DNA from 4 places in the Bacillus haimaensis genome. Region 2 is predicted to be linked to each of the others. Evidence: riboswitches for the same ligand, from Rfam matches in the RefSeq annotation. Region 2 holds a riboswitch; each other region holds the start of a gene.
What was found. Region 2 has a riboswitch for S-adenosylmethionine ahead of ABN702_RS12245 (O-acetylhomoserine aminocarboxypropyltransferase/cysteine synthase family protein). Riboswitches for the same ligand answer to the same signal wherever they lie in the genome.
Positions count from the first base shown of each region.

Region 1: it holds a riboswitch for S-adenosylmethionine, as region 2 does, so the genes downstream of both, ABN702_RS01245 (methionine ABC transporter ATP-binding protein) here and ABN702_RS12245 (O-acetylhomoserine aminocarboxypropyltransferase/cysteine synthase family protein) in region 2, are expected to answer to the same signal.
Region 3: it holds a riboswitch for S-adenosylmethionine, as region 2 does, so the genes downstream of both, ABN702_RS08570 (iron-containing alcohol dehydrogenase family protein) here and ABN702_RS12245 (O-acetylhomoserine aminocarboxypropyltransferase/cysteine synthase family protein) in region 2, are expected to answer to the same signal.
Region 4: it holds a riboswitch for S-adenosylmethionine, as region 2 does, so the genes downstream of both, ABN702_RS01930 (Fur-regulated basic protein FbpA) here and ABN702_RS12245 (O-acetylhomoserine aminocarboxypropyltransferase/cysteine synthase family protein) in region 2, are expected to answer to the same signal.

Region 1 covers NZ_CP158164.1:282,503-290,015, forward strand. Annotated here, with positions in the region: gene ABN702_RS01220 (thioredoxin family protein) at 1-280, shown strand, start outside; gene ABN702_RS01225 (dihydrofolate reductase family protein) at 382-915, shown strand; gene ABN702_RS01230 (MFS transporter) at 1,077-2,345, shown strand; gene ABN702_RS01235 (hypothetical protein) at 2,469-2,762, shown strand; gene ABN702_RS01240 (diacylglycerol/lipid kinase family protein) at 2,892-3,776, shown strand; SAM riboswitch class I at 3,873-3,987, shown strand; gene ABN702_RS01245 (methionine ABC transporter ATP-binding protein) at 4,103-5,128, shown strand; gene ABN702_RS01250 (methionine ABC transporter permease) at 5,121-5,777, shown strand; gene ABN702_RS01255 (MetQ/NlpA family ABC transporter substrate-binding protein) at 5,797-6,642, shown strand; gene ABN702_RS01260 (carboxymuconolactone decarboxylase family protein) at 6,765-7,136, shown strand.
Region 2 covers NZ_CP158164.1:2,404,083-2,411,595, forward strand. Annotated here, with positions in the region: gene ABN702_RS12230 (hypothetical protein) at 1-658, opposite strand, end outside; gene ABN702_RS12235 (homoserine dehydrogenase) at 815-2,020, opposite strand; gene metX (homoserine O-acetyltransferase MetX) at 2,013-3,113, opposite strand; gene ABN702_RS12245 (O-acetylhomoserine aminocarboxypropyltransferase/cysteine synthase family protein) at 3,135-4,454, opposite strand; SAM riboswitch class I at 4,517-4,636, opposite strand; SAM riboswitch class I at 4,797-4,901, opposite strand; gene ABN702_RS12250 (AAA family ATPase) at 5,116-7,239, shown strand.
Region 3 covers NZ_CP158164.1:1,680,956-1,688,468, reverse strand. Annotated here, with positions in the region: gene ABN702_RS08590 (alpha-hydroxy-acid oxidizing protein) at 1-911, opposite strand, end outside; gene ABN702_RS08585 (methionine ABC transporter permease) at 922-1,596, opposite strand; gene ABN702_RS08580 (methionine ABC transporter ATP-binding protein) at 1,568-2,608, opposite strand; gene ABN702_RS08575 (MetQ/NlpA family ABC transporter substrate-binding protein) at 2,681-3,496, opposite strand; gene ABN702_RS08570 (iron-containing alcohol dehydrogenase family protein) at 3,498-4,586, opposite strand; SAM riboswitch class I at 4,670-4,779, opposite strand; gene argH (argininosuccinate lyase) at 5,158-6,531, opposite strand; gene ABN702_RS08560 (argininosuccinate synthase) at 6,563-7,513, opposite strand, start outside.
Region 4 covers NZ_CP158164.1:423,603-431,115, forward strand. Annotated here, with positions in the region: gene ABN702_RS01920 (metallophosphoesterase) at 1-419, shown strand, start outside; gene ABN702_RS01925 (DEAD/DEAH box helicase) at 516-1,958, shown strand; SAM riboswitch class I at 2,038-2,145, shown strand; gene ABN702_RS01930 (Fur-regulated basic protein FbpA) at 2,235-2,438, shown strand; gene ABN702_RS01935 (multicopper oxidase family protein) at 2,531-4,081, shown strand; gene ABN702_RS01940 (DUF6944 family repetitive protein) at 4,113-4,664, shown strand; gene ABN702_RS01945 (S8 family peptidase) at 4,722-5,690, opposite strand; gene ABN702_RS01950 (flagellar basal body rod protein) at 5,933-6,286, shown strand; gene ABN702_RS01955 (PspA/IM30 family protein) at 6,305-6,952, shown strand; gene liaF (cell wall-active antibiotics response protein LiaF) at 7,040-7,513, shown strand, end outside.

The sequences.
Region 1 (7,513 bases), 2.1 Mb from region 2:
AATAGAGAAAGATCAGGTGGCAGTGGTGTACTTTTACACTCCCATGTGCGGAACATGCCAGGTAGCCAAGCGGATGCTTGATGTGACAAAAGAGCTTTTTCCGACCTTTCAATATGGCATGCTCGATGTCAATTACATCCGGGAGCTCGCGATTCAATGGGAAATAGAAAGTGTTCCCTGCCTGATGATATTCAGAAACGGAACCATCCATGAAAAATTATACGCGTTCCACTCGGTAGAGCATCTCTTTATGCTATTTCAAAAATATAAGAATGAGTAAAAAACACCTGTAGCGGGGTGTTTTTTTATGTTTAAGTTTGATTTGCTGTTACAGTTAAATTATAATTAAGAACACCAGTTCGTTTGAAGGGGGATTACTAAATGAGCAATGAAAGCAGAGTGCTATTTTACGGAGCAATCAGTGTGGATGGCTACCTCGCACGTGAGGACCATTCATTGGATTGGCTGATCGGTACGGAAGGGGAGGAGGACACCACCTATCAAGAATTCTACGAAAGCATAGATATCATTGTGATGGGCCGTAAAACCTATGAACAGATACTGATACTTTCACCCGATGAATTTCCGTATTCCGGAAAGGAATGCTATGTTTTCTCGCGTACTATGACCGGATCAAATGAGAACGTCACTTTCATCAATGAAGATGTCGCAGAATTCACAAAATCCTTGAAGAGCCAAAAAGGTAAAAGAATCTGGCTTGTCGGTGGCGGCGAGGTACTGGACCCGGTTCTAAAAGATAAGTTGGTGGATGAATTCATCATTCAAATTGCCCCTTCCATCATCGGTCGCGGTATTCCCTTGTTTATGCCTGGGGATCATGAAAACAGATTGAAGCTGTTGGATGTAAGACGCTACAAGCAATTTGCTGAAATGCACTATGAGACAATCAGATAAAAATAGTCGAAGGCAGGAAAACAGTAAAATGTTCCTGTCTTCTTTTCTTTGATTCCGCCCCAAAAGAAGGACGTAAACCAAGTAATTTTTCTCTTGCCATTTTTCAGAAAAAGGAGTAAATTTATTTAGGGATACGAAATAAAAAACACAAGGGGCACAAAATGAAAAACTTTCGATGGCTTCAGTCATTTAAACAATATAACCGCAATATCCAATTGTTATTTATGGTCAATATCCTCACCCAGATAGGGTTGGGGATATTCATGATCGTCTACAATTTCTACATCAGGGAGCTGGGATACAGCGAAACAGTGAACGGAAGCATGATTGCAATGGCTTCCTTGGCGGCAGCCATTATCCTCATTCCTGCAGGTATTTTAAGCGATAAGCTTGGCAGGCGTAGAATGATGATCTATGGAGTGCTGTTTACCGGCATCTTCATGCTTTTTCGGAGCATTTTTGAACTACAGTCCCTCCTTCTGATCAGTTCTTTCATTTCCGGGATTGCGATGGCATTTATCCAAGTTACAGGTGTACCGTGGCTTGCGGAGATCTCCACAAAGTCCGAAAGAGTCAAACTGTTCAGCTACCATTTCGCAGTGATGATGGGGGCGAATGTGGTTGGTAATCTCCTTGGAGGTACATTGACAGATGCATTCCTCCATCTTGTTGGATTAAGTCCAATTTGGAGCGTCAGGTTGACATTGCTGATAGGTAGCGTCATTTTCTTTATCGGTTTATTCCCACTACTTAAAACAACAGAAACGCCTAGAAAGGTAGAGAAAACCGGATTTTCTTTAAAAGGGCTTTTTACCTCTATGCCAAAGGGTCAATTGAAGTTGATCATTATGTTTGCTGCTGCACAGATTCTCATTGGTTTTGGTTCGGGGCTTGTCATTCCTTATCTCAATTTATATTTTGCAGATCGTTTTCATACTTCCAATTCCTCAATCGGGCTTGTACTGTCATTAGGTCAAGCAGTGACCGCAGTCGCTATGATTATCGGACCAGCGCTGGTGAGACGCGTAGGAGATATTCGAGCGGTCGTGATTCTTCAGCTATTGTCGCTTCCGTTTATGATGATAACGGCATTTACGCATAGCTTCTGGCTGGCCGCACTGGGCTTTCTATTCCGCCAGGCACTGATGAACGCAGCCAATCCAATCATTTCCTCCATGATGATGGAAAAAGTGGATGATAGGCTTAAGGGTTTTGCAAATTCCATAAGCCAGATGGTATTCTCACTTGGTTGGGCAAGTATGGGACCGGTTTCTATGACCATTGTCTTGATGTACGGGGATTATTGGGGTTATGCTATCGTGTTTTCTATTACTGCCGTCCTTTATTTGACAAGTTCGACTTACTTTTATTTGGCATTCAGAGGGAAATCGACGGCAACCTATCAAAAAGCAAGGCTTAAGACATCATAGATTGACATATTTCTTGGGAAATGAAACCCGAAAAGCAAATAACCACGATATTTGTAGGAAAGCATGTGCAGGATTTCCCCCTTTTTTCATGAATATTGGTAGTATAAAAAGGGGGGAAACACAATGAAAAGCATGTTGGAGGCATTTCTAGATAGAGTTAGAACGAAAGCGCATATTCTCGAAATATTGCCTGCATATTCACTTACATGTTGTTTGATATCGGAAAGTGACAGTTCGATATTTATCATAAGCCGAGATAAAATAGAATTGATTGACAGCTTTGAATCTTTGGATATCAAGGTGGAGGGACCATCAGACATTCTTTGTGAACTCCTTAATGGAGCGGCAAAGCTTACGAATGATAAACTGATTTTCCGGGGAGCTTTCGCCAATTTCTTCTTTTGGATTCTCTTCTGATTCTATCTAAGGAAGCTCAACTTTAAAGGTTGGAGCCGCTCTTCTGTCCCAAATAGAGGATTATGCTTTGATGCTAGCGAAATAGTAATTTACAGAAATGGAGAAGCAGATGTGGAGCGGAGTGGTAACATGTATTATTTTATTGTGAACAAGACTTCGGGGAATGGAAAAGGCGCCGTTGTATGGAAGAAGGTTCAAAATCTCTTGGAAGTAAAGAGGGTTGATTATAAAGTTCTGTATACGGATGGTTCCGCCCATGATGCTATGCTTGTGGAAAGTATCATTCATACGGATATTACAGCCATAGTGGTAGTTGGTGGAGATGGAACGATCCATGGGATAGCGAATTCACTAGCGGGTAAGCATGTACCGATGGGGATAATTCCGGCAGGGTCCGGCAATGATTTTGCAAGAAGTCTGCAGATTCCAAGGCATCATGAAAAAGCGTTGAATCGAATACTTACAGGTAAAGTGAAAACAATGGATTTGGGAAGGATCGGTCATGAATTTTTCATTACAATTGCCGGAATAGGCTTTGATGGCAAAGTTGCCAAGGTAACGAACGAATCCAAGGTAAAGAAGCTGCTTAACAAATTGAACTTGGGCAGTTTATCTTACATATACAGTTTGATAAAAGTATTGATTACATATGAACCTACCAATGCAACCATTAAAATAGATGAGGATATCCATCATTTCAAAGAAGTGTGGATGATTTCCGTTGCCAATCTTCCCTTTTATGGAGGAGGCATCAAAATTTGTCCGGATGCTAGAGCGGATGATGGCTTATTGGATATCTGCGTCCTGCATGGAGTAAACCGATGGGAGCTGTTGATGGTCTTCCCCAGTGCTTTTTCAGGGAAACATATTACGCATAAAAATGTGACGATGCTAAAAGGTAAAGACATCTTCATCACACCGGAGAAAGAATTGGTCATTCAGTGTGATGGTGAGATTGTTGAGCAAAAAACGATTGCTCTTACGGTCGAAAAAGAGGCTTTGCAAATTTTATAGATTTTTTGTTTGACAGACCAATATCACCGTGATACGATAACACTCGTTACTTAAAAAATATCTGATTTACCCAAATACTTAACTGAATATTGTTATCTCTTATCGAGAGAGGTGGAGGGACGTGCCCTATGAAACCCGGCAACCGTCAACAAGGAATTGTTGAAATGGTGCCAATTCACACAAAGCATACGATTGCTTTGATAGATGAGAGAAAGGACTTTTTTAATATTTAATCCTTTCTGCTCATTGCTGCAGAAAGGATTTTTTGTTTTCTATTAACTTGTGTGGGTAAGCTAAGAAAAGCTAGATAGAAGGAAGGTGTTCGTATGATCTCATTACAGGGAGTAAAAAAGGTATTCCAAACGAGAAATGGAAAAGTTACCGCTGTGGATGATATAGATTTATCGATTAATCAGGGAGAAATTTTTGGCATCATCGGTTATAGTGGTGCTGGAAAAAGCACATTGATCAGGATGCTGAACGGATTGGAAACTCCAACAAGCGGAGTGGTGGATGTCGCTGGCCGTGATTTAGGAAAAGTCAGAGGAAGGCAGCTCCGTGAGGCACGCCAAGAAATCAGCATGATTTTCCAGCATTTCAATCTGCTGTGGTCTAGAACGGTAAAAGAGAACATCGCATTTCCACTGGAGATTGCCGGTGTAAAGCGTGAAGAGAGAAACAAGCGTGTTGCTGAACTTGTGAAACTGGTCGGCCTGGAAGGAAGAGAGGATTCCTATCCCGCACAGCTCAGTGGAGGGCAGAAGCAGAGAGTAGGCATTGCAAGAGCGTTGGCAAATAACCCAAAGGTTCTTCTGTGTGACGAAGCAACATCAGCACTTGATCCACAAACAACAGATTCCATTTTGGAACTGCTGGTGGATATCAATAAGAGATTAAAATTGACGATCGTATTGATTACGCATGAAATGCATGTTATTAGAAAAATCTGTCACCGGGTAGCTGTAATGGAGGCTGGAAGAATCGTAGAGCAAGGAAATGTTCTCGAAGTATTCCGTAAGCCTGAACAACCGATTACAAAGCGCTTTGTGAAACAGGTCACGGAACCTGAGGAGACTCAGGAAACGATAGAGCATCTTTTGGCCGAGTTCCCACAAGGCAGAGTGATTCAGCTCACTTTCGTCGGGGCATCTGCCGAACAGCCTATCATCACGAATCTGATTCGCAAATTTGCAATAGACGTCAATATTTTGCAAGGGAAAATCTCTCAAACCCAAAATGGAGCCTATGGCACGTTATTCGTCCACTTGGATGGCGATGAATCAGAAGTGGACAGGGCGCTGGCATACATTCGTGAACAGCAGGTGGAGTTGGAGGTGATGACGAATGTTTGAACGCGTTAACTGGGATAAGATGTATGATGCAACGATTGAAACACTTTATATGAGTAGTATCTCGGTTCTTATTACATTCTTCTTAGGGATAATTCTTGGCCTTTTATTATTTTTAACAGCTAAGGGAAACATATGGCAGAACAGATTCATCAATGGGTTGGTAGCAGCCGTTGTTAATATATTTCGTTCGATTCCGTTCGTGATCCTGATCGTCTTATTGATTCCTTTTACAAGAACGATACTGGGTACTATTATCGGAGCCGATGCTGCATTGCCGGCCCTGATTATAGGGGCAGCACCTTTCTACGCACGGATGGTGGAAATCGCGCTAAGGGAAATTGACAAAGGTGTGATTGAAGCGGCCCGTTCCATGGGGGCGAAAACCGCCGAAATCATTTGGAAAGTATTGCTTCCGGAATCGATGCCAGCCCTGGTTTCAGGGATTACGGTAACAGCGATCGCAATTGTAAGTTATACAGCAATGGCAGGTTTTGTCGGAGCTGGCGGGTTAGGTAATCTAGCCTTTCTTGATGGCTTCCAGCGTAACAACTGGGATGTTACCTTTGTATGTACGATCATCATTTTAATTATTGTGTTTGTTATCCAATTTATTGGTGACTATATAACAGCTAAATTAGACAAACGATAAGAAAGCGGGGATTTTACAGATGAAAAAATTATTAAGCTTTGCAGTCATTTCATTATTGGTGTTTGTACTGGCGGCTTGCGGTTCCGATGAAGGCGGGAACGGTTCTGGCGACGGGAAAGGGATTAAAGAAGGAAAGTTAGTTGTAGGTGCTTCCAATGTACCTCACGCTGAAATTCTTGAAGAGGCGGCTCCTTTATTAGAAGAAAAAGGGATCGAGCTTGAAATCAAAACATTCTCTGACTACGTTATTCCTAACCAGGCTTTAAGAGATAAAGATCTTGATGCTAACTTTTTTCAACATGAGCCTTACCTGAAATCGCAAATTGCTGATAACGACTATAAGTTTGAAAGTGCCGGTGGCGTCCATATCGAACCGATCGGTGTTTACTCCAAAAAACATGACAGCCTGGAGGACCTTCCAAAAGGCGCTGAAATCTTGATGAGTAACTCTGTTGCTGATCATGGCCGTATCCTTTCCATGCTTCAGGAAAAAGGATTGATTACACTCAAAAAAGGTGTGGAAAAAACTGCTGCAACTGTGGATGATATCGAAGAAAACCCAAAAGATTTGCAGTTCAACACACAATTCGAAGCGGCATTCCTTCCTCAAGCTTACTTGAATGGTGATGGTGATGCGGTTCTGATCAACGGAAACTATGCTCTTGGTGCTGATATAGACCCTGCGAAAGAAGCGATTGCCCTTGAGTCACCGGAAGACAACCCATATGTGAATCTTGTAGTTGTCCGTTCTGAAGACAAGGACAATGAGCAGATCAAAGCATTGGTGGAAGTTCTTCAATCTGAAAACATCAAAAAGTTCATCGAAGAGAAATATCAAGGAACTGTTATTCCTGCTGGGGAGTAATGGTAGTGGAAAGCGTCCTTCATTGGACGCTTTTTTTTGTTGGATGGTGATGTGGATGAATACATTCCTCCTTCCTGAACAAATACTAACACTGTGAAAAATTAGGATGGGAGTTGTCACGAATGGAAGAACAATATGAACCGAAAAACTATGCAGAAGCAGCACTTCATGACTATAAAGCGGGTTTAGGGGTATTCACCGAAAAAATGCCGGAGCTTGCACATCACTACAACGAGTTTACTGAAGCGTGTTTCAAGGAAGGTGTGCTCGATAAAAAGCAGAAGCAGCTCATCGCGCTTGGCGTGAGTGTCTATTCACAGGACGAGTACTGTATTGTTTACCACACGAAAGGATGCTTGGATCAGGGAGCGACAGAACAGGAAATTCTCGAGGTATGCGGTGTGACTGCGGCATTCGGCGGCGGTGCAGCGATGAGCCAGTCCGTGACGTTGGTGCAGTCGTGTATTGCGGATTTTAATGATTTGCAGCAATGAGTGAAAGAACTGCCCGACTTACTTTTCGGGCGGTTTTTTATTGTTTGCAGGTGAGAAAAGGATAGGTTGAAAAAATAGATGAGGATGACGGATTTTTTCAAGGGGAGAGAGGGTGGAAAAGTCCGTCATCGAGCTTATGAAGGACCTTTCGAAGGGAATACCATGTAGAAAAGTCCATCATCGAGCTTATGAAGGACCATTCGAAAGGAATACCGTGTAGAAAAGTCCGTCATCGAGCTTATGAAGGACCTTTTCAAGGGAGTCCCGGATAGAAAAGTCCATCATCGAGCCTATGAAGGACCTTTCCAAGGGAATCCCGGTTAAAAAAGTCTATCATCAATCCCATGAAGGACCTTTCAACGAAAAATGCAGCACCA
Region 2 (7,513 bases):
TAAAACCGCCATGCTTAATGACCCATTCGTCATCGACTTCTGTTGCAAGAGGTACAAGAACAGGCTGAGCCATTGCCAAGTTGAAAGCGACATAGGTAATAGGGGAAATCCAACCCTTCCATGACGGCTGTTGCGAAGCCAGGGTCAGGAAATCCAGGCCGTGCTCCATTAAGGCATTTCCTGCGATGAAAAAACTGAATCCGATCATGACAGGCACTACCACAATGTTGACACCAACCAAGCCTTTGACACCAACTAATACAACGCACACAGCCAATCCCACTGTCAGCAATAACCCAAGCTGATAATGCCATCCCAGTTGTTCTTCAAATACAGCTCCTGCCCCGGACAGCATCACAGCTCCAACACAGGTCAAAATGATGAGCATGAAGAGGTTGACCACTGTACCTGCAGACACCCCAAACAGATATTCATTAAACTCTTTATAGGAAGTCGCTTTTATCCTTTTGGAAACCAGCATCATTTTCGTACCAAGCCAAATGAATAAAAACCCACTGATTAAAATGGAGAAGAATCCTATCCATCCATATTGGGTGAAAAATTGGACAATCTCTTTACCGGTTGCAAAACCTGCCCCCACTATTGTCCCAACATAAACTGCACCTATTTGAAAGGCACCAAGCCAACTTCTACTCAACCGCGCCCCCACCTCTAAACTATTTTTTTGCGACCTCTCCACATTGAAAATGAAAAAACTGCTTGTCACATTATATGAGACAGGCAGTCAGGAAAGAAGCGCTTTTTTGATAAGGGCTTTATTAACATTCCGCTAGAAAATGTTCTCTAGTAACTATTAAACTTGGAGGGGCAATTTCTTCCTTTCATACCTTCCTTTTAACGGGAATATGTTTGTACTCGAACTGTGTGACAACCCCGAAGGTATAACCTCACCTTCAATAATCCAGGTTGTATCATCCAGCTTTTCGATGACCGAAATTTCTTGACCGGATTTTTCTATTTCAGGGTATTCACAAAAGATTACCCATTGCAATAAAGTATCCTGGTCAGTAACAGAATTTTTTGCCGCAGGAGAGGCTTTAGGTTTATTTTCCAACTGAATGATGTCTTCTAGGACTGCACTCGCTGTAGGAAACATGCCAGCCCCTGGACCCTGCAGCTGCAAAGTACCCAACAGATCGGTTGTAATAGAAACACTGTTTTGAACCCCTTCGACTTGATAGAAAGGATGGGAATCTGTTACAAGAACAGGTTCCACCTTACATTGGATCTCATCATTTGACTTGGAGAGAGCGACCACATGTTTGAACCTCAAACCCGCTTCTTCTGCAACCTTCATATGCTGAGGCTGAATATGTGTTATTCCCTTTCTTTTGACGCTATCGATACAAGGCAGTTCTCCATAAATCAGCTGACTCATTACCATGCCTTTATAAAGGGCATCATATCCTTCAATATCATTGGTAGGATCGGATTCTGCATAGCCATTTTCTTTTGCAAGCTGGAGCGTCTCAGCAAAAGTGCTGCCCAACTTCCTCATATTCGTTAAAATGAAGTTGGAGGTTCCGTTAAGAATGGCCTCGATTTTTTGAAAATGATTAACCTGAAGAAGCTGTCGAATCGTTTGGATGATAGGGATTCCTCCCGCTACGGTCGCCTCATAGCCTAGGCCAACTCCTTTTTCCAGGGCCAAGGTCTGCAGCTCGGTTCCATGAAATGCAAACATTTCTTTATTCGCCGTAACAATATGACAACCCTTATCGATTGCTTTTTTCAGATAAGTAAATCCTGGTTCCCTGCCAACAATGGCATCAATGACAATATGAAGATCTGAAAGTGACAGAATATCCTCAAAGTTCGCTGTAAGTAGGACCTGATCATCCGGCGCCACATGTTTTTCTAAATTTCGAACAAGAATGGCAACAACTTTAACCTCTTTTCCCAATAGCCTCTGTAAACGGTTTTGATGGGATTCAATCGTACTGTATACCCCCTTTCCAACCGTTCCATATCCCAACAGCGCCACATTTATTTTAGACATGAGTCACTTCCCTTCTCTCTTTTTCCTCAAGCAATCTCTTCACTTCCATCCCCCATTTGTCAAACTCAACCAAAAAGCCATCATGTCCGAACTCTGTTTCAACCTCAACAAAACTTGCAGATATTCCATGGGCTTTCAGTGCCTCCACTGCTTCTCTTATCATACTAGTGGGATATAGCAGGTCTTTTGAAAAACCTATCATACACACTTTACTTTTTATTTGGCTCAGTGCTTGCCTCCAGCCGTTCCGTTCCCAGCCGATATCATACTGATCCATTGCCTCCAACAGACAAAGATAGCTGTTGGCATCAAAACGTCGTGTGAATTTCTCACCCTGGTATTTCATATAAGAATCCACCTGATATTCAACAGTAGAGTCATCTTTTGTTCGTTTCTGTTCCCGGTTAAAACGATGATTGAATAAACTGGCAGAGCGATAAGTTACCAGACCAACCATTCTGGCTATTTCAAGACCTTTCAACATTTCATTTTCCTGATAATCTCCATTATTCCAAAGCGGGTCTGTCATAATGGCTCTTCTTCCAATACAGTTAAAAGCTAGAGCATAATCAGTAAAATAAGGGGTTACAGCCATAGGAATAAGAATATCTGCATAATCCGGATATAATATTCCCCATTCGAGCACCTGCATTCCCCCAAGTGAGCCTCCAATAACCGCTTTCGCTTCGGAGTACCCAAGCTCCCTCAATGCCAAATATTGAGCATGCACCATATCTCTGATTGTGACGGACGGAAACTTGCTTCCATATTTTTCACCAGTTATTGGATTCAGGGAGGTTGGACCTGTGGAGCCATTACACCCTCCTAGAACATTCATTGTTATTACTTGATAGTCATTTGTATCAATATAGGATTCGGGACCAATAAAGGAATGCCACCAGCCTTTTTCTTCCTCGGATCCTCTTGCAAATTGGTTTCCTGTCAAGGCATGACAGACTATAATAAGTTCCCTATTCTTATTTCCAACCCTTTCATAGGCAATTTCCACCTTCTCCAATACTTCTCCACTTTCAAGCACCAGTCGCTCGATCCGGACACTACCGGCAGTTGTTTTGCAATCACACTCTGTCACTGTCCTTCCACCCTTTTCATATCAGATGCTTTCCACTTTTAAGATGGATTTTCCTGTTGCTGTGAAAAGTGCCTGGTCCAGATCCTTTTTCAGATCTTCGATTGATTCAATTCCTACAGATAGGCGAATCAGATCTTCTGTTACGCCTGACTTTTTCAGATCTTCCCCTGTAAGCTGCTGATGCGTGGTGGATGCTGGATGAATGATCAAGGATTTTGCGTCTCCTACATTGGCTACATGTGACCATAGCTTGATTGAATCAATAGCTTTTCTTCCAGCTTCTCTTCCTCCTTTAATTCCAAAATTGAGAATGGAACCATATCCGTTTCTCAAATACTTTTGAGCGGATGCATGCGCCGGATGTCCTTGAAGACTAGGGTGGGATACCCACTCAACAGCAGGATGATCTTGTAGGAATCTTGCAAGCTCTGTTGCATTTTCGTTATGCTTTTCCACCCTTAGGTGAAGCGTCTCCAATCCTTGTAGAAGCAGAAATGCATTTTGAGGACTTAAGCATGCGCCAAAATCACGCAAAAGCTGGACACGCAGTTTAACTGCATAAGCAAGGTTTCCGAAGGCTTCTGCATAGCGAATGCCATTATAGCTTTCATCCGGTTCAGTAAAGTCTTGGAATTTAGGATTATCCCAGTTGAATGTACCGCCATCCACCACAATTCCTCCGATTGTCGTTCCATGGCCGCCAATCCATTTAGTTGCGGAATGTACCACAATATCCGCTCCCCACTTGATCGGGTTGCAAAGATATGGGGATGCAAAAGTATTATCAATAATGAGTGGTATGTCATGATCTTGTGCAACTTTGGCGACACCTTCAACATCTAAGACATGTAAGCTCGGATTTCCAATGATTTCGCCGAAAATCGCTTTGGTTTTTGGGGTTATTGCCTTTCTGAAGTTCTCTGGATCCGTTCCATCCACAAAGTTCACTTTTATCCCATATTTCGGCAATGTGACAGCAAAAAGATTATAGGTACCTCCATACAGATTGCCTGCTGCCACAATTTCATCACCGGAGTGGGCAATGTTTAATATGGCAAATGCAATTGCAGCCATGCCGGAGCTGGTTGCCACTGCCGCCACTCCGCCTTCTAACAGCGAAATTCTCTTTTCCAGCACGTCGACTGTCGGGTTTCCAATTCTCGTATAGATGTTGCCGAATTCATTCAGGGCAAATAAATTTTGGGCATGCTCTGTATCATTGAACACATACGATGTTGTCTGATAGATGGGGACGGCTCTGGAACCGGTAGTCGGATCAGGAGTTTGCCCTCCGTGTAGCAATAGCGTTTCTAATTGATAAGCGTCATTTGTATTTGTCATGTTTTTACCTCCGTTTTTATATAAAAATAAAAAACCCCTTCATAAGAAGAGGTTTTTTCCTCCTCTTATCTGTCAGGCATAGTCCGCCTGCAGGAATTAGCACCTTTTCAGAAAAAGAATAACTTTTCCTGATGGTTGCCGGACTTCATAGGGCCTGATCCCTCGGTCACTCTCGATAAGAGATATTCAGTTTTTTTTGTTCATTGCGTTAATTCATTGATTGGATGATTGATTTACTATCTACCATATTGAGTAATTCCGGATAATATTACTTTTACTTTTCCCCCTTTTGTACAGATAAAAAGCCTCTTCGATAAGAAGAGGCTTTCATTCAAGGTCCTCTTCTTATCTCTCAGAAAAAAAATCTGCAGAAATTAGCACCTTTTCAACATCATTGAAGGTTGCCGGGCTTCACAGGGTCTGTCCCTCCACCACTCTTAATAAGAAGTTTGCTATATGATTTTTATAAGATTGATACTTTTTGCAATTATAACAACAGTCTCAAGATGAAGTCAACAAACTTTTCTAAATATATAGAATATATTTTTTCTATGATTTACCAACAGGCAAAATACTTGAAAGTCAAAAAAGGTCAAAGTATACTATGGCTAAACCTAAATGGTCAAAGAAAGTCAAACAATTCTCAAGGAGGAAGCAAAGAATGATTTGTCAAAAATGCGAACAGAATCAAGCAACTATTCATGTTAAGTTCCAATTAAATTCAGAACAAAAGCAACTTGTCCTATGCTCTTCCTGCTTTGAAGAAGAAAGAGCAAAATTACAGACACCGTCTGGATTCTTTCAAGGATTTTCCGGACACTCTCCTTTTTGGGAGCAGGATCATCGACCTACTAATGAGTCAAATTTCAAAGATGCTAAAGAGTCCAAACAGGGTCGTGGAATTCTGGACAAATTAGCCAAAAATGTAACAAATCTTGCTAAAGCAGGATTGATTGACCCTGTTGTGGGAAGAGAAAAAGAAATCAAGAAAGTAATTGAAATTCTAAATAGACGAAACAAGAGCAACCCTGTACTAATCGGTGAACCTGGAGTAGGTAAAACAGCCATCGCGGAAGGACTTGCTCTTAATATTACTACCGGAGATGTCCCTGCCAAGCTTCAGAATAAAGAAATCTATCTGTTGGATGTTGCCTCACTTGTTGCCAATACTGGTATTAGAGGTCAATTCGAAGAACGGCTGAAGCAGATCATCCAGGAACTGCAGGAAAGAAAAAACGTCATCCTATTTGTGGATGAATTGCACTTAATTGTGGGAGCTGGTTCTGCGGAAGGGTCCATGGATGCAGGTAACATGTTGAAACCGGCATTGGCCAGAGGCGAGCTGCAGCTCATCGGGGCTACTACCTTGAAGGAATATCGGCAAATAGAAAAGGATGCAGCATTGGAACGACGCTTTCAACCTGTTATGGTAAAAGAGCCAACTCCTGAAAAGGCTGTTGAGATCATTAAAGGTATCCAATCCAAATACGAGGATTTCCATCAGGTTTCCTATACAGAAGAAGCGATAAATGCCTGCGTCAGCCTGTCACACCGCTATATTCAGGATCGTTTCCTACCCGATAAAGCCATTGATTTGCTTGATGAAGCAGGATCTAAGAAGAATTTAACCTTGGATGTAATGGACTTGGAGGGAATTAACTACCGACTTGCACAGATTGAAAAGGAAAAACAAAAAGCTTTGGATGAAGAGAAATACGAATACGCTGCAAAGCTGAGAGATGAAGAAGCAAAGCTTGAAAAGAGTAGAAATAGCTCCACTGCGAAAAAAATTGAAGTTACACTGAATGACATCTATGCAATCATAGAAGAAAAAACTGGCATTCCAGTTGGAAAACTTCAACAGGAAGAACAAGTAAAGCTTCGTGATCTCGAGGCAAATTTAAATAAAAAAGTGATTGGACAAAAAGATGCAGTCCAAAAGATTGCAAAAGCAATTCGCAGAAGTCGTGCAGGTCTTAAAAGAAAAGAACGACCTATTGGTTCCTTCCTTTTTGTCGGACCTACTGGGGTTGGTAAAACAGAGCTTACCAAATCACTTGCCGAAGAGCTTTTTGGTTCAAAGGATGCATTTATCCGTTTTGACATGAGTGAATACATGGAAAAGCACTCAGTATCAAAACTAATTGGATCTCCACCAGGGTATATCGGGCATGAGGAAGCTGGACAGTTGACAGAAAAGGTCCGCCGCAACCCTTACAGTATTGTACTGCTTGATGAAATGGAAAAAGCCCATCCAGATGTGCTCCAACTGTTTCTTCAGGTAATGGAGGATGGCAGGCTGACGGACAGCCAAGGAAGAACTGTCAGCTTCAAAGATACTGTGATTATCATGACAAGTAACGCAGGCGTAACAGACAAGAGAATTACAGTAGGTTTTGAGAAGCACGAAAATACAGAGCAAGGTTCTATTCTGGAATCCTTGTCGTCCTATTTCAAACCGGAATTCCTTAACAGATTTGATAATATCATTGAATTTGCAAAACTTGAAAAAGAGCATATGCGTCAGATTGTCGATATTCTGATTAATGATTTGTCAGGTATGCTGATGGAAGAGCATCAGTGTAAACTTTATTTATCGGAAGATGCAAAAGAGTGGTTGGCTGATAAAGGCTACCATCCTCAGTTTGGGGCTAGACCATTACGCCGACTTATTCAGGAACATGTAGAAGATGCCATCGCTGATGTTTTACTGGAGCTTGATTTCATCCCTACTTCTCTTCAAGTGGAGGTTGAACAGGAAGAATTGAAAGTAAATGTTAACTAATATGCGGTTTGAGGCTTGTTGGTCACCACTTTTCTAATTGGTGACCAACAAGCCTTTTTTATTAATAATTAAATAGACGAAATCCCCGGCTTTTATATTCAGGCACACGATTATGCCTTCTCTGTTTCTTTTTATTTTCACTCGTTAATCCAAATCGATTTCCTTCTTCCGAATTCTTTACCGGATCACATAAACCAGTCATCGGCATTTTTTCTTGAGCTTGATCTATTTTGATTATTGATTGGCACGCAGAAAAGTTTAAAAACAGCATTGC
Region 3 (7,513 bases), 720 kb from region 2:
CGGATTCCACTGTCGAAAAGGACGGGGATTTTACCCCTTATTGCATTTGCGACTTCCTCCAAAGCATCCAAGGCCGCAATGCATCCATCCAATTGTCGCCCCCCATGATTGGAAACGATAACACCGTCCATCCCATATTCAAGGGCAAGTCTGGCATCTTCAGGATGTAGGATACCCTTTAAAATAATGGGTAGATTCGTTTGTTTTCTCAGGAAACTCAAGTCCTCCCAGGAGAGAGTTGGTTCGTAAACGACATTTACAAGTTCCTTTAACGCCGCCTCCAAATTGTCTTCAGAGCTTTCATGTAATCGTGATAGAAAAGCCGGATCGGAAAAATAGTTCCCTGCCCCTTCCCCTAGTTTCAATGGTGAGTAGCCATGAGTCAAATCACTTTTCCTGAATCCCAGTAGTGCCGTGTCCAAGGTTACGACAATTGCCTCATATCCTGCCTGTTCAGCCCGTTTCACGAAGCTTGCAGTGATTTCCCAATCCCTGCTCCAATATAATTGAAACCACCTTGTATTATCCCCTGATTCATGTGCGATTTCCTCAAGAGAATAGGTGGATACGGAACTTGTAATAAATGGAACGTTCATCTGTTTGGCTGCTCTCGCAGTTGCTTTTTCTCCTTCCGGATGGGCGATCCCCTGCATCCCAATTGGAGCCAAGAAGAAGGGAGTGGGGTGTTTCTTTCCGAAAAAGGCTATAGACAGGTCTCTTACTGAGACATCCTTCAAAAACCTTGGCCTTATTTTCCATCTGTGAAAAGCCTCTTCATTTGCACGCAATGTTTCCTCATGCCCTGCACCACTTTGAATATAAGTAAAAGCGTGAGGCTCCATTCGTCTTTTAGCTTCCTGTTCCCATTCTGCATACTTAATTATCCGTTTTTTCAAAAGGTCAACTGCCACTTCCTCACCCCTAATCCTTTTTAAGCGTTCTTGCAACAACATTTCCGAGAGTCTGAATGCCCTGTACCAAAATAATTAATAGAAAGACGGTTACATACATCACTTCTTCTACATACCGCAGATGACCATATCGATAACCGAGATCACCCAGTCCTCCTGCCCCAACAAGACCTGCCATCGCTGTAGCTCCAATCAACCCGATTGTTGCAATCGTTAACCCGAGTACAATGGAAGGACTTGCTTCTCGTATCATCACATTCCAGATGATATCTTTACTTTTAATTCCCATTGCTTCATATGCTTCCAAAACCCCTCTATCCACTTCGAGCAAGGAGTTCTCCATCAGTCTTGCAATATATGGAGCGGTATACACGACGAGAGGAACCATAACTCCTGCTACACCCATCGTTGTTCCTACCACAAGTTTCGTAAAAGGCAGAATAAAAAATAATAGGATGATGAACGGGATGGACCGTACTACGTTTATCAAAATATTTAAAAGACCGTAAACATACTTGTTTTCCAAAGTCTTTCCTGGTCTTGTCAAGACAAGTAGAATCCCAAGCGGAAGGCCGATGAGTACCGAAATGAAAAGTGCGATCCCGACCATCTGCAGGGTTTCCAGAACGGCTTGCCAGACAGCATCTCCCCACTCACTATGAAATTCGCTTATTGTGTTTAACATGATAGCCCGCTCCCTCCACTTGTATATTTTGCTCTTTTAAGTATTGGATCGCCCTTTGAACCTCTGACTCTTCCCCCTTTATATGAACGAGAAGACTTCCAAAAGGATGTTCCTTTAACTGTGTAATGTTTCCAGACAAAATATTAGGATACACATCGAATTTTTTGCTCACAACAGCTAGAGCAGGATCTTTGGAGGAATGCCCCAGGAATTTCAAGGAAACGATTTCCCCATTCTCCCCTAAAGTCTCTAATAGTTCAGGAGTAAGTTGGTGATTGAAAATGCTATTAACAAACTTTTTCGTTGTAGGATGTCCAGGCGATGTGAATACATCTTTGGTGAGGCCCTGCTCGACCACTTCGCCATTTTCCATCACAGCTACCCGATCACAGACCTTTTGAATGACATGCATTTCATGGGTGATCAGGAGAATGGTTATACCCAGTTCTTTATTTATCTTCAATAATAGATCCAGAATCGCCTCTGTTGTATCAGGGTCCAATGCGCTTGTTGCCTCATCGCTTAATAGAACACTCGGTTCATTGGAAAGCGCCCTTGCGATGGCGACCCGTTGCTTTTGCCCTCCTGAAAGCTGGCTTGGATAAGCTTCTTTTTTGTCCAATAGACCGACAATTCCCAGATATTTGTCTACTCTATTCGCTATCTCCTTTTTGGATACACCGGTCAACCGCAAAGGTATGGCGATATTTTCATATACTGTAGCGGTTTTTAACAGGTTGAAACCCTGAAAGATCATTCCTATTTTTCGGCGTGATGCTAAAAGCTTTTTGGAGGTAAGAGAAGTCAATTCAAGCCCGTCAACAAAAACCTTGCCTTTTGTTGGTTTTTCCAGAAGATTGACACAGCGGATCAGGGTGCTTTTTCCCGCTCCACTGTAGCCGATCACACCAAAAATCTCGCCTTTCTGCACCTCCAACGAAACATTTTTCAATGCCTCGATGCTGGATTTCTTGGAGACAAAGCTTTTGGAGATGTTATCGAGTCTAATCATTATGTATCCCTCCATTTTCTGAGTAAATATTGTAGAAAGCCGCACCATTGGCGGCTTTCCTAAGTCTTGCTATTACCATGATGGAACAACAGATCCTTCAAACGTTTCATCGATAAACTGTTTCACTTCATCAGAATGATAAGCTTTAATCAGCTTTTTCAATACTGGATCATCCTTGTTCTCCGTGCGGACGACCAATGTATTTACCCAAGGAGAGTCTCCTGGTTCAATGAAAATGGAATCTTTGGTTGGAACAAATCCAAATTCCACCGCGAAGTTTGTGTTGATAGCAGCAGCTGCCAGTTCTTCGAGTTGACGTGGGATCTGGGAAGCCTCCAATTCAATGAATTCCAGGTTTTTTTCATTTTCCTCTATATCCTTTAAGGTTGCATTTGCACCAGCGCCTTCTTTTAATTTGATCAAACCTGCCAATTCAAATAGCTGCAAGGAACGAGCCCCATTAGTTGGGTCATTTGGCAAACCGACCTTATCGCCATCTTTCAGATCTTTAATATCTTTGATGCTAGCAGAATATATGCCCATCGGGAAGTTAACTGTTGTCGCTACATCTGTTAAGTCCAATCCGCGGTCCTTTTTGAACTGCTCCAGATAAGGCTTATGCTGGAAGCTGTTTACATCCAGGTCACCCTCGTCCAACGCGACATTCGGCATTACATATTCAGTGAAAACCTCGATTTCTATATCCAATCCATCCTTTGCCGCGACTTCCTTCACTTTTTCCAATATCTGCTCATGAGGTCCCGCTGTAACTCCGACAATCAGCTTATCTTCACTCAGGGCCTCACTCCCCCCTGATTCACTGCTCCCACATGCAGTAATAACCGATAATAATAGTGCTGTCAGCAAAAATCCTAATATTTTCTTCATCCTACTCTCTCCCTTTTTCATTTATTTTTTCGATTACTTCAAATGCTTCCAAAATATCTGATGCTTCAAATTTCCTTTTCATAAAGTGGATCGACTCTGAAGGAAGCAGGGTATTATCGGCGATTTTTTCTAGCGTCTTTCTATCATTGATGGAAATGCCAAGATCATGGAGGCTCATTGGAAGACCTGTTTTTTCAAAAAATAAAGCCAGATTGCTGATCTCCTCTATTTTTCCTTCCAATGCCAATTGGACGAGTATTCCATATGCTACTTTCTCTCCATGAAGAAGATGATGGGTGGAAGGAATTTTCGTCAATGCATTATGTACAGAATGTGCGGCTGCTATCCTTCCATAGTGATCTGCATAGCCACCCACCATTCCACCAAGCATAATGATGGCGTCGGTGACAGCTCGGAAACTGGATTTGAGCGTTCCCCCTTCTATATCAGCGAGGGCTTGAATTCCCTCTTCCAATATAATGTTTTTACAAAGATCGGCTGATTGCAGCCCTATTTGGACAGGTACCGGAACTGTTTCGAGATCGTAAATAAGGCTCTCCGCCTCATACCATTTGGCAAGTGTATCGCCGATGCCAGCCTTGAAAAACTGGACGGGTGCATTTAGCAAAATTTCAGGTTCCACCAAGACCAAAAGCGTACTTTTCGGAAAAATGGTATACCGTTTAAACTGGCCACTCTCCGAATAGAAAACACTAAGTGGGGTCCAAGCGGCACATGTGGAAGCGACAGTAGGAACCAGGACAACATCCACACGCATTTCGTAGCCCAACGCTTTAGAGAGATCTAACACTTTACCTCCGCCCAACCCGATGATTATGTCCGCGTCCCATGATTCTGCAATATGCCTTATCCGCCTGACTTCCTCATCCGAACATTCACCTCGGTAGTGTTCAAAGTGCACCTGTAGGAATCCGAAATCAGGAATATGCGATTTCACGGCATGCAGTGATTTTGTTCCATGTACGATGAAGACCCTTTTAAACCCATTTGATTCTAAAAATTCAGGAAGTTTTTTAAACACTCCCACCTCCGATTGATAGATGGCTGGTGCACCCTGTACGTTGATCATTTCATTCCTCCCTCCAAAGTTCCAATGCAACAAAAAATCCTCCCTTGAAAACAAGAGAGGATGAGAATACAAAAAAACGTCCTCTCTTATCTTCCAGAACATCGTTGTTCTGCTGGAATTAGCACCTTTTCTATCGATCTAGAAAGGTTGCCGGGCGTCATGGGGCCAGTCCCTCTGCCACTCTTGATAAGAGTTGTAATTTTTGAAACTATTGAATTATTAAAAGATTAAAGTAAGTATATGTTGCTGAAAAGCTTCTGTCAATAAGTTTTTTGAAATAATAAAATGTAAGCGTTTTTACTACTCCTAATCTTGTAAATAGATTGTCACCTTTGAACACGCTGTTGATTTCCGCACTAGGCGCAGCGACCCAAGGGGCGGTGTCGGAGCCTCCTCGGCTTCGCCTGTGGGGTCCCCAGTCTACCGCTATCTCCCGCAGGAGTCTTCGCCTATTGCTCCAATCAATAGCTAGATTCTTAAAACCTACACTAGAAATTAACAGGGCCTTCGTAAAAAAAGTAGAAAGTTAATTAATATTGTTGAAGTTTTCCTCTGCACTAAAAAACTCCAATTAGTCGACAAATTGCTCGGCGAAGGCTAGTTGGTTTTTTACTTGTTGGAATCCTGTGCCTCCTTGGCTGTTTCTTGCTCCTACTACATTTTTGGGTTGTAGGATTTTATAGATGTCTTCTTTGAATAATGGTGAAAACTGCTGGTATTCTTCTATGGTCAAACCTAATAGGAACTTTTGGTTATTTATGGCATACAGGACGATTTTTCCGATTATTTCATGTGCCTGTCTGAATGGCAGTCCCTTTGTTACAAGGTAATCTGCAATATCTGTTGCATTGGAGAAATCCTGTGATACAGCTTGGTGCATCTTATCTTTGTTGACAGTCATGGTACGGATCATCGGAGCAAGAAGGCGCATTGAACCGTCGAGTGTTGCTACTGTATCGAACATCCCTTCTTTGTCTTCCTGCATATCTTTGTTGTAGGCAAGCGGTAGCCCCTTCAAAACAGTCAGCAGACCTACGAGGTTGCCATATACTCTTCCGGTTTTGGCACGGAGAAGCTCTGGGACATCCGGATTCTTCTTTTGAGGCATAATACTAGATCCCGTGCAAAAGGCATCGTCTAGTTCAATGAATTGAAACTCCTGACTCGACCAGATGACCAGCTCCTCGGATAAACGTGAAATATGTGTCATGATTAGCGATGCGTGTGACAGGAACTCAACGATAAAATCCCTGTCGCTGACTGCATCCATGCTGTTCGGGTATACCATATCAAACCCTAATAATTCTGCCGTCTGCTGTCTGTCGATCGGGAAGGTTGTTCCAGCAAGTGCGCCGGCACCAAGTGGTGACCAGTTTATACGTTTCAAGCTGTCCTGCAATCTTTCTTTGTCACGTTCAAGCATCCAAAAATATGCAAGAAGATGGTGAGCAAAGGAAACAGGCTGTGCTCGCTGAAGATGGGTGTAGCCTGGCAGAATGGTGTCAATATTATTCTTTGCCTGATCCATTATCGCTTTTTGCACGTCATTCAAAAGTCCAATGATCGATTTCGTCTGCTTGCGAAGATACAGATGCATATCTGTCGCGACTTGATCATTACGGCTTCGTCCTGTGTGAAGCTTTCCTCCAACAGGTCCTATTTCATCTATTAGCAGCTTTTCAATGTTCATGTGAATATCCTCATGCTCCACAAGAAACTCTACATCTCCATTGTTGATTTTTTGCTGTATCTTCAATAATCCCTCTTTGATTGTATTTGCATCCTCAATGGCGATGATTCCGCAGTCCCCGAGCATCTGCACATGTGCGATACTGCCTTCGATGTCTTCACTAGCCAACTCTTTATCGAAAGTAATAGAGGCAGTGAACGCTTCTACAAGCTTGTCGGTTTCCTTGGTGAATCTTCCGCCCCATAGTTTAGACATAGGATGATAGCCTCCATTTCAAAAAATAAGTTTAATAGCTTGCTACTTTTTCTTTTTTATGAATTTCCACATACACCTTTGTCGGCAGACCCCAGAGCTTGATAAAGCCGACTGCAGCGTTATGGTCGAACATGTCCCCTTTGGAATAGGTGGCCAGTTCCTCATTGTATAAGCTGTTTTCGGATTGACGCCCGACTACTGTATGGTTTCCTTTTTGGAGCTTTACGCGGATTTTTCCGCTTACATGCTTCTGGGTTTCCTCAACGAAAGCTTGTAGCGCACCCACTAACGGGGAATACCATAATCCTTCGTAAATCACTTTTGCCATTTGTTGATCAATGGAGGTTTTGAATTGGGTCACTTCTCTAGGCAATGTCAAAAATTCCAATTCCTTATGTGCCTGAATCAGAATAAGCGCAGCGGGATTCTCGTAGACCTCACGGGATTTGATTCCAACAAGACGATTTTCAATGTGGTCGATACGGCCCACTCCATGCTTTCCTCCTATTTCATTCAGTTCTTCAATCAATGGTACAAGATCCATACTCTTATCATTAAGTGCTACAGGAACACCATTTTCAAAGGTTATTTCAAGGTATTCCGGCTGATCTGGAGTCAATTCAATCGGATTGGTCCATGCAAATGCCGCTTCCGGTGCTTCATTCCATGGATTTTCCAACACACCTGCTTCACAAGCTCTGCCCCAAATGTTCGCATCAATGGAAAATGGATTATCCAAATCTACCGGAATCGGAATATCATGCTTCATTGCATATTCGATTTCCTCATCACGTGTCATACCCCATTCACGTACCGGGGCAATTACTTTCAAGTTAGGGTTAAGCGCCTGAATGCTTACCTCAAAGCGGACCTGATCATTCCCTTTCCCGGTACAACCATGTGCAACGGCTATAGCTCCCTCCTGTTCAGCCACTTCCACCAACAGCTTGGAGATCAAGGGGCGTGAGAGTGCGGAGGATAG
Region 4 (7,513 bases), 2.0 Mb from region 2:
AGGAAATGAAAAAGCTAGATATCCAGATTTTGATGGATGAAGTAATTCAAGTCGAGGATAGCTTTTATATATTGGGTAGGAAAGATAAAACAGATTCAAGAAGGAAACTCATAAAAGACTTAGTAGAGAACCTGGACCATAATCTTCCCATCATCGCCATGGATCATCAGCCGACCCAGTTAATGGAAGCAGAAGAAAGCGGAATTGATATTATTTTGTCTGGTCACACCCACAGAGGGCAAATGATGCCCAATCACCTCATTACCAAAAGGATGTTCGAACTGGATTGGGGCTACCTGAAGAAAAACAGCTTACATGCTATCGTTTCCTCGGGGTTCGGTTTTTGGGGACCGCCGATACGAATTGGCAGCAGATCAGAGGTAGTGGAATTAAAAGTGACCTTCTTACAGGAAGATTAGCTTGAAGTAAATAGACTAAAATGGGTCTATTTTTTTTACAAACGATAATGAAGTATAATGAATCTGTTGTAAATAGAAGAAAAATGAGGGTACAGCATGAAAAATAGTTTTAAAGACTTCCAATTAAGTGAAGAGATAGTTAGCGCTCTTGAAAAATTAAGATATACCGTTCCTACGGAAGTCCAGGCAAAAGTTCTTCCCAATGCTTTGGAGAATAAAGATCTCGTCGTGAAATCACAGACAGGCAGCGGTAAAACAGCAGCATTTGGCATACCGCTTTGTGAACTTGTAGAGTGGGAGGAGAATAAACCTCAAGCACTCGTTCTGACTCCAACCCGGGAGCTTGCAGCTCAGGTCAAAGAGGATATAACGAATATCGGCAGGTTCAAGCGGGTTAAAGCCACTGCGATCTATGGCAAGCAGCCATTTGATAGGCAGAAGCTGGAGTTGAAGCAAAAGTCTCATGTGGTGGTGGGAACACCTGGCAGGGTGCTCGATCATATGGAAAAAGGGACGTTTGATGTGGAGCGTTTAAAGTATCTTGTTATAGATGAAGCGGATGAAATGTTAAATATGGGCTTTATTGATCAGGTGGAAGCCATTATCCAAAAGTTGCCCACCGATAGGGTGACGATGCTATTCTCCGCGACATTACCAGAGGATGTCGAGCAGCTTTCTCATAAATATATGAAAACACCAACTCATATTGAAATTCAAGGTACAGGTATCACAACGGATAAAATTGTTCATGAAATTATAGAAGTTCAGGAGAATGATAAGTTCTCTCTTTTGAAAGCTGTTACAACAGTGGAGAACCCGGATAGTTGTATTGTTTTTTGCAGAACTCAGATTCAGGTGGATGATGTATATCGTCAGCTAGATCGCGCGGGCTATCCATGTGACAAGCTGCATGGAGGTTTGGTGCAAGAGGATCGTTTTGCTGTTATAAATGATTTCAAACTAGGGAAATTCCGCTATCTGGTAGCAACGGACGTTGCGGCACGAGGGATTGATATCGCAAATGTTTCTCTTGTGATCAATTACGACCTGCCGATGGAGAAGGAGAGCTATGTTCATCGAACAGGAAGGACGGCTCGTGCAGGAAATTCAGGAAAAGCCATTACCTTCGTTACTCCATATGAAGAAAAATTCCTCGCAGAAATCGAATCTTATATTGGATTTAAGATAACGAAAAGAGAAGCTCCAACTAAAGAAATAGTTTTTCGGGCAACATCTGAATTTGATATGAAAATAAATACACGCCCAACTATTAAAGAAGCAAAAAGTGCGAAATTGGACAAGGATATTATGAAGCTCTATTTCAATGGTGGAAAGAAAAAGAAAATCAGAGCGGTCGACTTCGTCGGCACCATATCCAAAATACAAGGAGTGGCTGCTGGTGACATAGGCATCATCACCATTCAGGATAATGTCTCCTATGTTGATATTTTGAATGGAAAGGGTCCGATTGTGCTAAAAGCGATGAAGCACACCACGATAAAAGGAAAAATGCTGAAGGTCCATGAGGCTCGACAATAATTCTTAGTTGACAAATCGGGATTATCGGGTTTATGATGGTCATAACAAATTACTTTTTCCTGACATAACTTAATAGCGTAACTTATCCAGAGAAGTGGAGGGATTGGCCCTATGAAGCTTCAGCAACAGATTCGAATAAGGAATACTGTGCTAATTCCAGCAGGCAGCAATGCTTGGCAGATAAGTTGAGGTCTCTTTTTTCTTTATAAATCCAACCTCTTCTTGTCTCAGACGGGAAGAGGTTTTTTGTATTTATTCATTTAAGGAGTGATGAAAATGGGAGAAATTTTGAAAAATGCGGTTGAAAATCGACGGTCGGAATTAATCAGTAAGCTCCTCTATTTCCGTGTATTCAAAAAGGAGGATCAGCACCTGTATGAACTGTCCTTAACAGATTTGGAACAGGAATATAAAAAATTCGACCATTACATGCATCCCCATGATGACATGGGATCGATCCAGTGGGTTAGAAGAAAGTAAGGGGAGAAAGGGGAAGGAACTACAAAAATAGGGTTAATTTGCAAGACAGCCGAATATTCTTTGGGGAGAGCCTATATAAGGGGGAACCAAAAATGGCTGAAACCCAAATTGTATCCTCACTTACAAAATTTGTAGATGCACTCCCTATTCCTCCAAAATTAGAACCAGTAAAAAAAGACAACACTTACACCTATTATGAGGTAACAATGAAGGAAACAAAGCAATCCCTTCACCGCGATCTCCCCTCGACAACGGTGTGGGGATATGAAGGAATATTCCCTGGACCGACCATAGAAGTCGACTGTGGGGAGAAGGTATTCATCAAATGGATGAATGCTTTGCCAAAAAGGCATTTGCTTCCAGTGGACTTTACGGTTCATGGTGCCCATAAAGATGTTCCGGAAGTCCGAACAGTTGTTCATGTACATGGTGCAGTCGTGGAACCTGAAAGTGACGGGTACCCCGACTCATGGTTCAGTGCAAATTTTGAACAGGTTGGCCCCACATTTACACAGAAAATCTACCGGTACGATAATTACATGAATTCCTGTACGCTCTGGTACCATGATCACGCACTTGGTATTACCCGCCTCAATATATATGCTGGACTCGCTGGGATGTATCTAGTACGAAGTGATTTCGAGCGTTCCCTGAAACTTCCCTCATCCGCCTATGATATTCCTCTTATCATCCAGGATAGATCCTTTCGACCGGATGGTTCTCTCTACTATCCGACGCAACCGGATGAACCGGTATCAGGATTGAAAACATCTGTAGTACCGGAGTTTTTTGGTAATACAATCCTGGTCAATGGGAAAGTATGGCCATTCTTGGTAGTAGAACCTCGCAAATATCGTTTCCGAGTAGTCAATGCTTCCAACAGCCGCTTTTATCGAATAAAACTGGACTCAGGACAGCTCATGTATCAGATCGGAACGGATAGAGGTCTGATGGATCATCCGATTGGCATCAGATCCATCACTCTTGCACCTGCAGAAAGAGCAGATTTAGTCATTGATTTTACCAACCTCGAAGGAACAAGTATCGTCATGACCAATGATGCACCGGCGCCGTTTCCGGAGGGTGACAAGGAAATTGAAATGAGAGATATGATGAAATTTATCGTGAAACTGCCACTTAAGCATATTGACACCAGTGTTATCCCATCCTACTTGGGAAATTTCCCAAAACTCCAAACAAAAGACGCAGCATTTAAAAGGTTTTTGACATTGGATCATACAATGGACAATTATGGTCGGGAAATTATGCTTTTGGATAACAAAGATTGGGATGCTCCAATATCGGAGAAACCGAAACTCGGGAGTACGGAAATCTGGTACTTGATCAATACAACAGAGGATACCCATCCCATCCATATTCATCTAGTAGATTTTCAAATCCTGGGACGAAGGAAATTTAATGTAGAACGTTTTACACAAGATCGAGTAATCGAGTATATGGGCCCACCTATTCCGCCGGAACCACAGGAATGCGGGAAAAAGGATACAGTCAGGGCAAATCCTGAAGAGGTAACAGAAATTATCATGAATTTCGGCCCATACACGGGACTATATGTGTGGCATTGCCATATGCTAGAACACGAGGACTATGAGATGATGAGACCTTATCTTGTTATAAAATAAGCTTTGGTATGAAGAGAATGGCGGATAGATCATGGATAGTGAAAATAAAATACTTATCGGGTCATGGATACAGGCTGTAGGTACAGTCCTTTCCGCTGTAAGCAGTACCAGATTCCTTGTCAGAGTGGAGGAGCAGAGTGAGGGCTTAGACATGGTTGGAAATGTGCTTCAAGCTACAGGTAATGCATTGGAAGCGGACGGGCAGGAAGGATACACGATTGGAAAAATTGGCAATGGAATTCAAGCCATCGGGAATATCACGGTTATTTCTGGTCTGTTAATAGAGGAAGATACGATTATTAGAGATAAATTGTTTATCAGTGGGAACCTGCTCCAAGCTCTCGGTGGAGCGGCAGCACTTAGAGATGAGTGGGATGGACCAGATGTCGATACCATGGCCATCATCGGAAACCTCCTTCAGGTTATCGGGAACTCGCTACAGGCAATCGGTGGTGCAAATGAGATAAAGACTGGGGAAAGTGAAAGCATTGAAGCGATTATTAATACGGGCAGTTGGATTCAAGCAATTGGTTCAGTTATTCTTGCTATAGACATTACCAAAGAGCAGGCAAATATCAAATAAAAAAATCCCAAAGGAGCGTTAAACTCCTTTGGGATTCCTTTTTGACGTTTCGTTTCCCTATACACCAATCGATTCTTCAATATTAATTTGTTTCAGATAATCAGCCAGCAATTCAGGGGCAGTTAAATAAATCAGACCATTTCCTTCGAGACTCTTAGGGTATCCTAATGGAATGGTACGCTTCACAAGCTGTGCATATAATTCAGGCTCGGTAAGCTTGCGTTCAAACTCGCTTTCGGACAAATTTTTTACCAGGGAGAGGGCGCCTGCTACGTGTGGTGCTGACATGGATGTACCACTGAAAACAGCGTATCTGCCTCCGGGTACCGTGGAAATTATCTTTTCTCCTGGTGCCACGACGTCCACTTCATTATTGGAATTGGTGAAATAGGACGATTTGCGCTGAAGACTCACTGCCCCAACCGAAATTACTTCATTATAGCCTGCCGGATAAGAGAATTCCTCCGTAGAATGCTTTCCATCCCCCTCATTTCCTGCAGCACATACAACCAGGATCTGATTATCCACTGCGGACTTGATTGCATCATGAAGCTCGGGAACATCTATAGGTCCACCAAGTGACATGGAAATGATATCCACTTTCTGAGAAACTGCATATTCTATTGCTGATGTTACCCATTCATAGGAGCCAGAGCCTTCCTCTCCAGCAAGCGCTTTTAAAATCAGCAGTTTAGCTTCTGGAGAAACACCAATTACACCGGATGCGGCATTAATGGCAGCGATGGTTCCGGCAACATGTGTGCCATGTCCGTTATAGTCGGTAATCCTTTCAACGTCGCCATTATCATCATCGGTAAAATTCCGACCTGCTATGATTCTCCCTTCCAAATCCGGATGAGAGGTATCGCAGCCGGTATCAATGACTGCTATGACAGTATCTTTTCCTTTAAAGCCTCTATTCCAGAGAGAGGGAGCTTGTATCATCTCCACTCCTTCGGGAATTTGCTGCGCCTCAAACAATTGATTGTCAACTTTGTACGGAATTAAGTGAACCAGCTTTTCCATTACAACGCCTCCTAATCATTATTTAAAAAAGGTGAGACAAGTTACTTTCTGAAAATTCTACCAATTTCTAATAGAAAGTTCAAGTGCCAAAAAGACTACATAAGACTTCTTCTCATCTCAACAATCATTTTCAATGGTCGTAGCTCCAATAAGCCTCAAGTCTTATCTTAAAATATAGCTCAGGCTCGTTATAGCAATCCTTGAAAGCAGATAAGATAGAGACATGAAAGGAGGAAACACAGATGAAAAAATTTGGATTGTTATTAGTAGGGGTAATCGCGTTCTTCGTATTACTGGCGAATATTGGACCGTTACTCGGGTTGGCCTTAAGCTTGGTGGTTTCCTATTATGCGGTGAAGGAGTTTATGAAAACCGATTCCACCGCCAACAAGGTACTTTGGGGAATCATCGGTTTCATCGCCATTGGATTCTCGATCGCGAATGTCCCGGCCGTACTAGGACTTGTAGCAGCGTACATTTTATATGTCGTCTATAAAAACTGGAACAAATCGAAAGACTCGATTATCGAAGCGAAAGAAAGCAGTGATCCATTTACAAACTTTGAAAAAGAGTGGAACGCACTAAACAACAAATAATTAAAGGAGTGTTTGAAAATGAGTTTATTTACTAGGATTAAGAATACTATCGCAGCGGATTTCCATGAAGCACTTGATAAAAAAGAACAAAAGAATCCAATATCCATGCTTAATCAGTACTTAAGGGATTGCGAGAAAGAAGTTGAAAAAGTACGACTGTTAGTGGAGCGTCAAAATATCCTGAAAGATGAGTTTGTAAGAGAATATTATCAAGCTACCCAACTTGCGGAAAAGAGAAAGCATCAAGCTGAAATAGCTTCTAAAGCTAACGAATCGGAGCTCTATGAATTTGCTGTAAGAGAGTATCAGCAATATGAGGAACGCGCAAATCAGCTGAAGATTTCCTTAGAAAAGGTTACGCAAGATCTAACTTCCCTGGAGCAAAAATATGAAGGTATGAAACACAAGCTTAAGGATATGTACATCAAGCGGATGGAATTGATGGGCAGAGAAAATGTGGCCCGAGCCAACCATCGTATGAATCAAGTCCTGGAATCTAATAACGGAGCAACATCCTCTTCTAGATTCACTGAAATGGAGAGCTATCTAGAGCGTCTGGAGCATCAGGTGAATGCTTCCTACCACCGTCATACAATCGATGCAAGAATCGCTCATATTGAAAAAGAATTGCCAAATGAAGAGAAAACACATTCTCTTTCATCCTAATAACTGATATTCTAAAAAAAGGCGGCATTGTACGCCTTTTTTATCCATTGCAGAAGCAATTAATATGCCATAAAAGGAGGGGAAACAATGTTAAATATGAAGAAAACTGATCTGCTGAGCTATATTCTCATCATTGGATTTTTTATTTTTATCCTGGAAATCTCGTTTTTTGATACCGGGCTCATTTTTTCCCTTCTTATTTCTGGCATATGTCTATATTTCGGTAAAAAGAAATGGAATTGGTTTCTCGGTAAAGTCTTATTTGCAATCGGTGTTCTAACTATTTTCTTTACCATAATCGGATCTTTCACATTCCGGTTTCTGTTATTGGCTTCGATTATTTATTTCTTTATTTTGTTTACGCAATCTAAACAAAATCCGACTTATTTCAGGCCTGAAATAGCGCCAGCCAAGTTCGGACAAATGGTGAAGCGGGAACAGAAGTGGTTCCAGAATAAATTCTTAGGCCGACAAAAAACACCGGAACATTCCTATACATGGGATGATGTCAATATACAGACCGGTATTGGGGATACCATCATCGATCTGAGCTATACCGTT